DNA from 2 places in the Aquabacterium sp. A08 genome. Region 1 is predicted to be linked to the other one. Evidence: predicted binding sites of a transcription regulator. Region 1 holds the regulator's gene; the other holds the start of a gene.
What was found. Region 1 encodes HrcA, which represses chaperone genes, less so after heat shock. Its sites were predicted from a motif close to TTAGCACTCNNNNNNNNNGAGTGCTAA; they were not measured.
Positions count from the first base shown of each region.

Region 1 (6,457 bases):
ACCAGGAATTCGACGTTTTCCAGGCCGTGCGCCTGGGGCTCGTCCAGCGGCAGCAGCCGCGCTTCGAAGCGGCCGCCGGCCATGCCCAGGCCTTGCATGGCCTCGGTGATGGCAGCCGACAGCCGCTGCGCCGCGGCCTGGCGCTGCCGGGTGACGGTGTGCGCGGCCTTGACCAGCGCCTGGTGGGCGCGGCGTTCGTCCTGTTGCAGGGCGTCCAGGTCGGTGTGACGGTCGAGTTCGGCCAGGGCTTGTTGCCATTGGGCCAGCCGCTGCGGCAGCTCGTCGGGCGCGCAGCGGTGCCGCCGGGCCAGCGATACCCACAGCCCCAGGCGCTGGTCCAGCGCTTCCAGGGCGGCCGGGTCCAGCTCGGTCTGGCTGGCGTGGTGTTGCAGGTCGTGGCAGGCGTCTTCGATCTGGGCCAGCGCGGCTTGCAGCGTGTCGGCCAGTTCGGCGTAGCGGGGCTCGATGTGCTGCTGCTCCTGCAGCGCCTGCACCGCGCGGTGCACCAGGGCGCTGGCGCTGGGCTCGGCGTCGTCCAGGGCGTGCAGGGCGGCTTGCGCGGCGTCGATCAGGCCCTGGGCGTGGGCCAGGCGGCCGTGCTGCAGGTTGAGTTCGTCCCACTCGCCGGGCTGGGGCGCGAGCTTGTCCAGCTCACCGATCTGCCACTGCAGCCGTTCGCGCTCGGTTTGCAGGGTGGTCTGTTGCTGGCGCGCCTGCTCCAGGGTGCGCAGGGCCTGGCGCCAGGCGTTCCACAGTGCCGCCAGTGGGCGGGTGTCGAGCTGGGCGTAGCGGTCCAGCAGCTCGCGCACCGCGTCGGGCCGGGTCAGGCTTTGCCAGGCGTGTTGGCCGTGGATGTCCACCAGCGCGTCGGCCAGCGCCTTGAGCTGACCGGCGGTGGCCGGACCCCCGTTGATCCAGGCGCGGCTGCGGCCCTGGGTGTCGATGCTGCGCTTGAGCAGCAGCGGCTCACCGGGGGCGGCGGCAAAGCCGTTGTCCTGCAGCCAGGCCAGGACCGCCGGGCGCGGCTCGAACTCGGCGCTGATCTCGCACCGCGCCGCGCCTTCGCGCACCACGCCGGCGTCGGCGCGGGCACCCAGCACCAGTTGCAGCGCATCGATCAGGATGGATTTGCCGGCCCCGGTTTCGCCGGTCAGCACGGTGAAGCCCGGGCGCAGGTCCAGGTCGAGTGCGCGCACGATGACGAAATCGCGCAACACCATGCGCTGCCAGCTCATGTCACCACCCCTTCGTTCCAGTGCAGTTTCTTGCGCAATGTGTCGAAATAGCTCCAGCCCACCGGGTGCAGCAGGCACAGCTCGTGCACCGACCGGCGCACGGTGATGCGGTCGCCGTGCAGCAGGCTGGTGAAAGTCTGCATGTCGAAGTGGGCGCTGGCGTCGCGGCCGGCGACGATTTCCACCGCGATTTCGCCGGTGGCCGGCAGCACGATGGGGCGGTTGGACAGGGTGTGCGGCGCGATCGGCGCCATGATCCAGCCGTCGATGGCCGGGTGCAGCAGCGGCCCGCCGGCCGACAGCGCGTAGGCGGTGGAGCCGGTGGGCGAGGCGATGATCAGCCCGTCGGCGCGCTGGTTGGCCACAAAGTGGCCGTCCACCTCCACCCGCAGTTCCACCATGCCGGGCGAGACGCCGCGGTTGACCACCACGTCGTTCATGGCGATGGTCTCGAACACGTAGCGGCCGTCGCGCAGCACGCCGGCCTGCATCAGCGCGCGCCGGTCTTCCTCGTACTGGCCGCGCAAAATGGGTTGCAGGTGGGTTTCAAAGTCGAGGAAGGGGATGTCGGTGATGAAACCCAGCCGCCCCTGGTTGATGCCCACCAGCGGCACCTTGTGGCGCGCCAGTTGCCGCGCGATGCCGAGCATGGTGCCGTCGCCGCCCATGACCAGCGCCAAGTCGCATTCGCGGCCGATGCCGGCCACGTCGAGCACGTGGTAGTGCGTCAGGCCGGTGTTGTGCGCGGTGTCGTGCTCGATGGCCACCTCGCAGCCCTGGTCGTGCAAAAAGTGGGCGATGCGTTCCAGCGCGTCGCGCGACCCCACGGCGTGGTATTTGCCCACGATGGCCACGTGGCGGAAGCGGCTGCTGCCCGGGCGGGCGGGGGCGGGCGGGGGCGGCGCGGGGGGCAAATTCATGCTCAAATTACAGCACAAGCTTTTTACAATGGGCCAATGTTAGACGACCGCTCCAAGCTGCTTTTGAAGACCTTGGTCGAGCGATACATCGCCGACGGTCAACCCGTCGGTTCGCGCACCCTGTCGCGCGCGGCCGGGCTGGACCTGTCGCCCGCCACCATCCGCAACGTGATGAGCGACCTGGAGGAGCTGGGCCTGATCGCCAGCCCCCACACCTCGGCCGGGCGCATCCCCACCGCGCGCGGTTACCGCCTGTTCGTGGACACCATGCTCACCGTGCGCCGCGACCAGTTGGCCACGCCCAGCAGCCTGGTCGCCGACCGGCCGCTGCAGGTCATCAACCAGGCGGCGCACATGCTGTCCAGCCTGTCGCAGTTCGTCGGCGTGGTCATGGCGCCCAAGCGCTCGTCGGTGTTTCGGCACATCGAATTCCTCAGCCTGTCCGACCGGCGGGTGCTGGTCATTCTGGTCTCGCCCGACGGCGAGGTGCAGAACCGCGTCATCCACACCCAGTCGGACTTTACCCAGACACAGTTGCAGGAGGCGGCCAATTTCCTCAACGCCCACTACGCGGGCCTGACCATTGACGCGGTGCGCGAGCGCCTGAAAACCGAGGTCGATGCGCTGCGCGGCGAAATCGCGGCGCTCATGGTCAAGGCGGTGGAGGCCGGCTCCGAGGCCATGGCCGCCCAGGACGACGTGGTGGTGGCCGGCGAGCGCAACCTGCTGTCGGTGAGCGACTTCACCCACGACATGGGCCACCTGCGCAAGATGTTCGACCTGTTCGAGCAGAAGACCCAGCTCATGCGCCTGCTGGAGGTGTCGCACCAGGCCGAGGGCGTGCGCATCTTCATCGGCGGCGAAAGCCAGGTCGTGCCCTACGAAGAACTGTCGGTAGTCAGCGCACCTTATGAAGTGGATGGCCAGGTGGTGGGCACGCTGGGCGTGATCGGGCCGCAGCGCATGCCCTACGACCGGATGATCCAGATCGTCGACATCACCGCCAAACTGGTGAGCAACGCCCTGAGCCAGAACAAGTGAGTGCTGCTCCGCTGCCGCCCGACGAAGCCGAGCGCCTGGCGCTGCTGCACGCGTTGGCGCTGCTGGATTCCCCGCCCGAACCCGCCCTGGACCGCATCACCCGGCTCGCGGCGCGCTTGCTGAACGTGCCGATCGCCCTGGTCTCGCTGATCGACCGGGACCGGCAGTGGTTCAAGTCGCGCGTGGGGCTGGACGCGACCGAAACCCCGCGCGACCAGGCCTTCTGTGCCCACGCCATTTTGCAGACCGCGCCGCTGGTGGTGGGCGACGCGACCCAGGACCCGCGTTTTCTGGACAACCCCCTGGTGACCGACGCCCCCGGCATCCGCTTTTACGCGGGCGTGCCCATCCGCACCAGCGGCGGGGTGGCGCTGGGCACCTTGTGCGCCATCGACGACAAGCCGCGCCGCCCCGGCCCCGACGACATCCAGGCCTTGCAGGACCTGGCCGACCTGGTCAGCAAAGAGGTGCAGCTGCGCGAGACCCTGGCGTTGGCCCGCGACCAGCTGGACCGTTCCCAGGCGGTGCTGCTGGCCAGCGAGGCCCGCTACCGCAGCATGTTCGAGCTGGCCGCCGTCGGCATTGCCCTGGTGGCGCCGGACGGCGGCTGGATCAGCGCCAACGGCGCCTTGTGTCAGATGCTGGGCCGCAGCGCCGATGCGGTGCGCCAGGCCACCCTGCGTGCCCTGACCCACCCCGACGACGTGGCACAGGAAGAACCCCTGCTGGAGGCGTTGCAACGGCGCGAGGCCGACCACTACCAACTGGAAAAACGCTACCTGCGGCCCGACGGGAAAGCCGTGTGGGTGAACCAGAACGTGACCCAGAAGTTCAACGCTGCTGGGCAGTTGGAGTACTACGTCGTCATCGTCAAGGACATTGGGGCCCGCAAATGCGCCGAGGCCGCGCTGGCCGCGGCCATGCAGGACCTGGAGGCGCGGGTGGCCCAGCGCACCCAGGAGTTGCAGCAGGCCAACGCGCAACTGCAGGCGGCGGTGGAGCAGCAGACCCTGTCGGCGCGCGATCTGCGCCGCCGCGAGGCCGAACTGGCCGCGGTGCTGGAGCACGCCAACGACGCCTACGTGGGCATGGACGAGGACGGCCGCGTCACCGCCTGGAACCTGCAGGCCAGCGCGATTTTTGGCTGGTCCGCGGCCCAGGCCATTGGCCAGCCGCTGTCCCAGTTGATCGTGCCGCCCGCGCTGCGCGAGGCGCACCTGGCCGGCCTGCAACGCTACCTGCGCACCGGGCGCTCCAAAATGATGGACCAGCGCCTGGAACTGCCCGCCGTGCGCCAGGACGGCAGCGAGCTGACGCTGGAACTCCGCATCCGCGCGCTGGAGGTGGACGGGCAGCACCTGTTCAGCGCCTTCATGCACGACATTTCCGAGCGCAAGCGCGAGGAAGAGCGGCGCCTGCGCGAGGCCCGCATCGACCCGTTGACGGGTCTGTTCAACCGCCGCGCCCTGGAAGAAATGCTGCCCCAGGCGCTGGCCCGCGCCGACCGCGAAGACAAGCCACTGGCGCTGCTGTTCATCGACCTGGACGGCTTCAAAGCCGTGAACGACACCCTGGGCCACGACGCCGGCGATGCCGTGCTGCGCGAAGTGGCGACCCGCCTGCGCGCCCAGGTGCGCCAGAGCGACAGCGTGGTGCGCCTGGCCGGCGACGAGTTCACCGTGGTGCTGGAGCAACTCAACGGCGGCTTGGCGGCGGCCCGCCAGGTGGCGCAAAAGCTGTTGGCGCAGCTGGAGCGCCCGGTGCTGGTGTCGGGCGCGCTGGCGCAGGTGGGGGCCAGCGTCGGCGTGGCCATGTATTTGCCCGGCAGCGGCGAGTCGCCCCAGGGCCTGGTCAAGACCGCCGACGCCTGGATGTACCAGGCCAAACGGGCCGGCAAAGGCCGCATCCTGCCCGACGGCTGAGCGGCAGGGCTCTGCTAAACTGCCCGGCTTGGTTCGGGGCGTTAGCTCAGTTGGTCAGAGCAGAGGACTCATAATCCTTTGGTCGTTGGTTCAAGTCCAACACGCCCTACCAGTGTCTCGGCTTTGCGCCGTGCAGGAAACCGCTGAACCGTGAACCCCCACAGACTCGGTCAACTTTGGGTGGCCCTGCAATTCGGCCTGCTGAGCGGGTTGACGCTTTTGTGCCTGTTTCGGGCCCCGCCGCAGGGCCCGGACTGGCCAGCGGGGCTGCTGTGGTGCGGCGCCGCCGCGCTGGGTCTGTGGACCTTGGCGGTCAACCCGCCCGGCAACTTCCACATCCGTCCCGAACCCCGGCCCGACGGGCGGCTGGTCTGCCATGGCCCCTACCGCTGGGTGCGCCACCCCATGTACACCGCCGTTTTGCTGCTGGCCGCCGGGGCCGCCGCTTGGCTGGCGAGCGGTCTGGCGTGGGGGCTGTGGGGCGCTCTGGTGGCGGTGCTGGTGGCCAAGGCCCGCCTGGAGGAGCGCTGGTTGCTGGCACGCTACCCGGCCTACGCCGCATACCGCCAGCGCACCTGGCGCCTGTTTCCCGGGGTGTTTTGAGTGTCCACCGACCGTCGTGCCTGTTTGCGGGGTTTGCTGGTGCTGGCCGTGTCTGGCTGGGCCGGTTGTGGCCAGCGCCCCGCTGCCCAGGCCGTGCCGCGGGGTGCGAAGGTGCTGGCCTTGGGGGACAGCCTCACCCACGGCACCGGGGCGGCTCCCGGGCAAGACTGGCCCACACGCCTGGCCGATGTGACCGGCTGGCAGGTGGTGAACGCGGGCGTGCCCGGCGACACCGCCAACGCCGCGCGCACCCGGCTGGGGCCTTTGTTGGAAGCACACCGCCCGGCGTTGGTGATTGTGACCCTGGGCGGCAACGATTTCTTGCGGCGGCGCCGGCCCGAGGCGGTGCGGGCCGACCTGCGCGACCTGGTGCGCCAGGCACGGGCCACGGGCGCCCAGGTGGTGCTGGTGGCCATCCCGTCGCCCAGCCTGCTGGGCGTGTTGGCGTCGCGCTTGTCGGACGACCCGCTCTACGCCGACCTGGCCCGTGACGAGGGCGTGGTGGGGGTGGCCGATGCCGTGTCGGCGGTGCTGTCGGACCCGGCCCTGCGCGCCGACCCCATCCACCCCAACGCCGAAGGCTACCGGCGCTTGGCCGACCGGTTGCACCAGCAACTGTCGGTGGCCGGTGTGGCGCCGCCGGGCTGAGGCCGGCCGGTGGCCGAAGAAATTTTGCCGCGCCTGGAAAACTTCAATTTTTCGGACTAGAATAGCGGGCTGTTGTGATCGCGCTGCT
Region 1 covers NZ_JAAQQT010000641.1:24,613-31,069, forward strand. The annotation lists gene recN (DNA repair protein RecN) at 1-1,235, opposite strand, end outside; gene HA630_RS14025 (NAD kinase) at 1,232-2,155, opposite strand; gene hrcA (heat-inducible transcriptional repressor HrcA) at 2,192-3,196, shown strand; gene HA630_RS14035 (diguanylate cyclase domain-containing protein) at 3,193-5,118, shown strand; tRNA gene HA630_RS14040 (tRNA-Ile) at 5,154-5,230, shown strand; gene HA630_RS14045 (isoprenylcysteine carboxylmethyltransferase family protein) at 5,269-5,721, shown strand; gene HA630_RS14050 (GDSL-type esterase/lipase family protein) at 5,761-6,369, shown strand.

Region 2 (6,457 bases), on a different contig from region 1:
TGCCCGCGCGGGTCGGGTTTGGGCCGTGCCGCCGCGCCAGTGGCCCCAGCCCGGCTAACCTTGGCGGCATGACCTTCCGTTTCTTGCCGCTGCGCCGCGCCCGCTGGGCGGCCGCTGCGCTGGCCATGACGCTGGCCGGCTGCAGCCTGGTGTCGGTGGCCTACAACCGCCTGCCCACCCTGGCCCACTGGCGCCTGGACGGCCTGCTCAACCTCGACCGCACGCAGTCCGCCGCCGTGCGGGCCGACCTGGCCCAATGGCACGCCTGGCACCGGCGCCAGCACCTGCCGCAGTACGCGCAGACGCTGGCGCGCTGGCAGGTCCTGGCCGGGGCCGACGTGACCGCCCAGCAGGTCTGCGCCGAATGGCCCCGCCTGAGCGGCTGGCTCGACGAGGCCGGCGCCCAGGCCCTGCCGTGGCTGGCGCGCCTGGCCGGCGGCCTCACCCCGGCGCAACTGGCGCACTGGCAGGGCCGCCACGCCGAACGCCTGGCCGAATTCCGCGCGGACTTTGTGGCGCCCGCCGGCGAGGTCGCCCCCCGGCGCCTGGACAAGGCCGTGGAACGGCTGGAAATGCTGTACGGCCGCACCAGCCCGGCCCAGCGCGACTGGTTGCGCCAGCGCCTGCAGCGCAGCGCCTTCGACCCCGAGCGTGCCGTGGCCGAGCGCGAACGCCAGCACGCGGTGCTGCTGGAGGCGGTGCGCCGCATCCAGGCCGGCGCCCCGGCCGAGGCCGAAGCCCGCGCCGCCTGGGCCCGTTGGTGGCAGCCGCCCGACTCGGCGCAACAGGCCCAGCAGGCCGCCTGGCGGGCCGACAGCTGCGCCTTCCTGGCCGAATGGCACCAGCGCACCACGCCCGAACAACGCCACCACGCCCAGCAAAAACTCCAGGGCTTTGCCAGCGATTTCACCGCGCTGGCCGCCTTGGGCGGCTGAGCCCAGACGCAAAAAAACCCCGCCGGGATCGCTCCCGGCGGGGTGGTGTGTGCAGCACCGGGCGGCCGCGGGGCCGCCCAGGCCGGCGGGCTTACATGCCCATGCCGCCCATGCCGCCCATGTCACCCATGCCGCCCGGCATGGCCGGTGCGTCGTCCTTCGGGGCCTCGGCCACCATGCACTCGGTGGTCAGCATCAGGCTGGCCACGGACGCGGCGTTCTGCAGCGCGGTGCGGGTCACTTTCGTCGGGTCCAGAATGCCCATCTCGATCATGTCGCCGTAGGTGTCGTTGGCGGCGTTGAAGCCGTAGTTGCCCTGGCCACCCAGCACGGCGTTCACCACCACGCTCGGCTCGCCACCGGCGTTGGCCACGATCTCGCGCAGCGGCGCTTCGATGGCCTTCAGCACCAGGCTGATACCGGCTTGCTGGTCGGCGTTGTCACCGGTGATGGTGCCGGCCGATTGCTTGGCGCGCAGCAGGGCCACGCCACCGCCGGCCACAATGCCTTCTTCCACCGCAGCGCGCGTGGCGTGCAGCGCGTCTTCCACGCGGGCCTTCTTTTCCTTCATCTCGACTTCGGTGGCGGCACCGACCTTGATGACGGCCACACCGCCGGCCAGCTTGGCCACGCGCTCTTGCAGCTTCTCGCGGTCGTAGTCGCTGGTGGCTTCTTCGATCTGGATGCGGATCTGCTTCACGCGGGCTTCGATGTCGGCAGCGGCACCGGCGCCATCGATGATGGTGGTGTTTTCCTTGCCGATTTCCACGCGCTTGGCCTGGCCCAGGTCGGCCAGGGTCACCTTGTCCAGGGTCAGGCCCACTTCTTCAGCGATCACCTTGCCGCCGGTCAGGATGGCGATGTCTTCCAGCATGGCCTTGCGGCGGTCGCCGAAGCCCGGGGCCTTCACAGCCACGACCTTCAGGATGCCACGGATGGTGTTCACCACCAGGGTCGCCAGGGCTTCGCCTTCCACGTCTTCGGCAATGATCAGCAGCGGACGGCCGGCCTTGGCCACGGCTTCCAGCGTGGGCAGCAGGTCGCGGATGTTGCTGATCTTCTTGTCGAACAGCAGCACGAAGGGGTTGTCCAGCAGCGCGGCCTGCTTCTCGGGGTTGTTGATGAAGTAGGGCGACAGGTAGCCGCGGTCAAACTGCATGCCTTCCACGACATCCAGCTCGTTCTGCAGCGATTTGCCGTCTTCCACGGTGATCACGCCTTCCTTGCCCACTTTGTCCATGGCGTTGGCGATGATGTCGCCGATGCTGGAGTCGGAGTTGGCGGAGATGGAACCCACCTGGGCGATCTCTTTGGAGGTGGTGGTGGGCTTGGAGGCCTTCTTCAGCTCGGCGATCAGGGCTTCCACGGCCTTGTCGATGCCGCGCTTGAGGTCCATCGGGTTCATGCCGGCGGCCACGTACTTCATGCCTTCGCGCACGATGGCCTGGGCCAGCACGGTCGCGGTGGTGGTGCCGTCACCGGCGTTGTCCGAGGTCTTGGAAGCGACTTCCTTGACCATCTGGGCGCCCATGTTCTGCAGCTTGTCCTTCAACTCGATTTCCTTGGCCACGGACACGCCGTCCTTAGTCACGGTCGGGGCGCCGAACGAACGCTCCAGCACCACGTTGCGGCCTTTGGGGCCCAGGGTCACTTTCACGGCGTTGGCCAGGACGTTCACGCCCTCGACCATGCGGGCGCGGGCTTCGCCGCCGAACACTACGTCTTTTGCTGCCATTTTTCAGGTTCCTTCAGTGTTTGGGTTGCAACAGGGGCAAATTACTTCTCGACCACGGCAAACAGGTCGTCTTCCTTCATGACCAGCAGTTCGTCGCCATCGACCTTCACGGTCTGGCCACTGTATTTGCCGAACAGCACGCGGTCGCCCACTTTCACGGACAGGGCCTTGGTTTCGCCCTTGTCGTTCGTCTTGCCCGGGCCCACGGCCAGCACTTCGCCCTGGTCGGGCTTTTCGGCGGCGTTGTCGGGGATCACGATGCCCGAAGCGGTCTTGGTTTCATTTTCCATGCGCTTGACGATCACGCGATCGGCGAGGGGACGAAGTTTCATGAGATCTCCTGCTCAGTAAAAAAGAAACGTGTTGGACAGATCGTGGGGGGTGCCCACCACAGTGTTAGCACTCAACCCCAGCGAGTGCTAATGATAGAGGCGGCCTCACGCCTTTTCAAGGCCCAGGGGTCAAAAAATCCCGTGGCCGTGGGGGTGGACGCTCGGGCCCTATCATGGCCGCCGGGTCAACACAGGGAGGTGCATGTGACTTACCACGACGACAAGGCCGCCGAGCACGGCCACCGCATGAACGAATCCAGCGTGGGTTCCACGGACTACTGGAACCACCGCATGCAGCAGCAAAACCACCAGTCCATGGCGGACGCGCAGCGCCTGCACCAGGAAACCAGCAGCTACCTCCAAAACCTGCAGGCCCAGCACACGGCGCCCCCCGTTTGGCGTGCCGGGGAATTGCCGGTGGGCGCGGGCCACGCGGGCACTCATTCCGGCAGTGCCGGCGCGGCCCTTGCGCGCCTGCTGGGTACCAAGGGTTTCTGGTACATCGCCTGGCTGCTGCTGTGCGCTTGCGGTTACCAGTGGGTGGATCAAGGCATCCGGTCTGCGCACGCCACAGGCTGGATGCAGGCCGTCACGCCGGCTGGACATGTGTCGTCCGACTACCTGATCGGCATGCGGCAGCGGCCCGAGGGTTTCAAGTACCAGGTCGATCAGACCCTGGGCGCCTGGGCGCACCTGTTTCGCCAACCCGAGGCGGCGCGCAAGCTCTACGCCGCCTGCCCCCGCACCCGCGCGTGCCTGACGCACCCGCTGGGCATCATGGGTTTCATGGCCGACCACGCCAGCGACCGCCAGGCGTATTGGCAAGCCCTGTGTGAAAGCGGCTACGTGCGCCACCACGCCCAAGGAAAGTCCATGGAGCGGCGTTGGTGGGTGGCGCCACACCAAACGCAGAAGTACGCGCCGCAGTGCGTGCTGGTCAACGCCCAAGAGGTGCGCGACCAGTTGGCCCGCAGCCGGCAGTGGCAGGAAGGCGTGGCCATTGCCGCTGCTTTGGTGGCTGCCCTGCTGCCCTGGTTGGCTTGGCTGTGGTTGCGCCGCACAAAGTCTCCGGCCTGATGCGGTGCCCTGCCGCGGCCCCTGTGGGGCGGTTTGACGCAGATCAAACCCTTCGTTCGCGCGGCGCGGGTTAACCCCCGGGTTTGATGTGGCGCAAACCCGCGCCGGGTGTGCGGGCTTCCAATGCCGGCAGGGAATGTTCCCTTGCACGACACACCACACACCATGAACCAATACCTGCTTGCCGCGGCCGTGGGCGCCGCACTCGTTTCCGGCACCGCCATGGCGCAAGACTTCAAAGAGGGCGACTGGCTGGTCCGCGCCCGCGTGGTGCATCTGGACGCTGCCAACAAAAACAGCGACCCGGCGGTGCCCGTGTCCATCAACAACAAGACGCTGCCCGAGGTGGACTTCACCTACTTCTTCAACAAGAACCTGGCCGCCGAACTGATTTTGACCGTGCCGCAAAAGCAGACCGTGTCGCTGGGCGGCGCGCCGATCGGTACCCTCAAGCACCTGCCGCCCACCCTGACGCTGCAATACCACTTCGACGCCCCCGGCTTCAAGCCCTATGTCGGCGCGGGTATCAACTTCACCCGCTTCAGCTCGGTGAACCTGCCGGCCCCGCTGGACATCAAGCGCAACAGCTGGGGCGGCGCGCTGCAGGTGGGCGTGGACATTCCCGTGGCCAAAGACATGTACTTCAACATCGACGTCAAAAAAGTCTTCATCAAGACCGATGTGACCGATGCGGGCGCCAAGATCGACACCTTCAAGGTCGATCCACTGCTGGTCGGCGTGGGTCTGGGCTGGAAGTTCTGACCTCACTGGTCCGCCAGGTGGTGGCGGTTTTTGGGTGGTGTTGACGGCGCCACCACACCGATCCCCCTGGGTAGCAAAGCCGGTGGCGCCGTGGCCTCACCGGCTTTTTGCTGGCCGCGACGCATCCGTCTGGCCCAGTCTTTGCATTAGTAGTTTTGTATACAAAAGCGCGCACAAAAAGTGCGCACAGCGGCCCGGGTGGGCGGCTGGCCAAGCTTGTGTGTGCGCAGTGCCCAAACCGGTGCATGCCAGCGCCGGGGGCAAACCGTTGGACCAAAACTGGAGCAGATGACATGGCAAACTGAACCGCCCCGGGAATTGAGGAGGCTCCAACGTCTGAGAAGATGGAGCCATGACCAAGTCAAACAAGTTCTCACCCGAGGTCCGCGAGCGCGCCGTGCGCATGGTGCAGGAGCACCGAGCCGACTACCCCTCTCTGTGGGCAGCCATTGAATCTATAGCCCCCAAGATTGGCTGCGTGCCGCAGACCCTCAACGAATGGGTCAAGAAGGCCGAGGTCGACAGCGGCCAGCGTGTCGGCACCACCACTTCGGAGGCGCAACGCATCAAGGAACTGGAGCGCGAGGTCAAGGAGTTGCGCCGGGCCAATGACATCCTCAAGACGGCCAGCGCTTTTTTTGCGCAGGCGGAGCTCGACCGCCGATTGAAGTCTTGAAGAACTACATCGACCGCCACCGTGATGACTACGGGGTCGAGCCCATCTGCCGGGTGTTGCAGATGGCCCCGTCGTGCTACTGGCGCCATGCCGCTCGCCAGCGCAATCCACAGTTGCGCAGTGCGCGTGCCCTGCGTGACGAGGGTTTGAAAGCCGACATCCAGCGCGTGTGGCACGCCAACTGGCAGGTCTACGGGGCTGACAAGGTCTGGCTGCAGATGAACCGCGAGGGCATCCCGGTGGCACGTTGTACCGTGGAGCGGCTGATGCGTGCCATGGGCCTGCAAGGGGCACGCCGTGGCAAGACGGTGCGCACCACCACGCCAGACACCTCCGCACCGTGCCCGCTGGACCACGTCAACCGGCAATTCAAGGCCAGCCGACCCAACGAGTTGTGGGTGTCGGACTTCACCTATGTCAGCACCTGGCAGGGCTGGCTGTACGTGGCCTTTGTGGTGGATGTGTACGCCCGGCGCATTGTGGGCTGGCGAGTCAGCCGCAGCATGCAGACGGACTTCGTGCTGGATGCGCTGGAGCAGGCACTGTACGAACGTCAGCCTGCGGCACATGCCCTGACGCACCATTCCGACAGGGGCAGTCAATACGTTTCCATACGCTACACCGAACGCCTGGACCAGGCGGGCATCCAGCCATCAGTGGGCAGCCGGGGCGACAGCTACGACAACGCACTGGCAGAAACCATCAACGGGCTGTACAAGGCCGAGTTGATTCACCGCCGGGGACCCTGGAAGAACAGGGAATCCGTGGAACTGGCCACCCTGCAATGGGTGCACTGGTTCAACCACATCCGACTGCTCACGCCGATTGGGGGCATCCCTCCGGCAGAAGCTGAGGCAAACTACTGGAGGCAATTCGCCAACAGCAACACCTCGACAGAGGTTTCAACTTAAACCAACCAGCCTCCTTGAAACCCGGGGCG
Region 2 covers NZ_JAAQQT010000706.1:33,499-39,955, forward strand. The annotation lists gene HA630_RS21925 (DUF6279 family lipoprotein) at 69-935, shown strand; gene groL (chaperonin GroEL) at 1,027-2,670, opposite strand; gene groES (co-chaperone GroES) at 2,712-3,002, opposite strand; gene HA630_RS21940 (hypothetical protein) at 3,207-4,079, shown strand; gene HA630_RS21945 (OmpW family protein) at 4,245-4,841, shown strand; one part of gene HA630_RS21950 (IS3 family transposase) at 5,194-5,473, shown strand; AL1L pseudoknot at 5,472-5,588, shown strand; one part of gene HA630_RS21950 (IS3 family transposase) at 5,473-6,428, shown strand.
Region 2: a site for HrcA is predicted at 3,067-3,093, ahead of groES (co-chaperone GroES). Genes of this name have one in related genera too.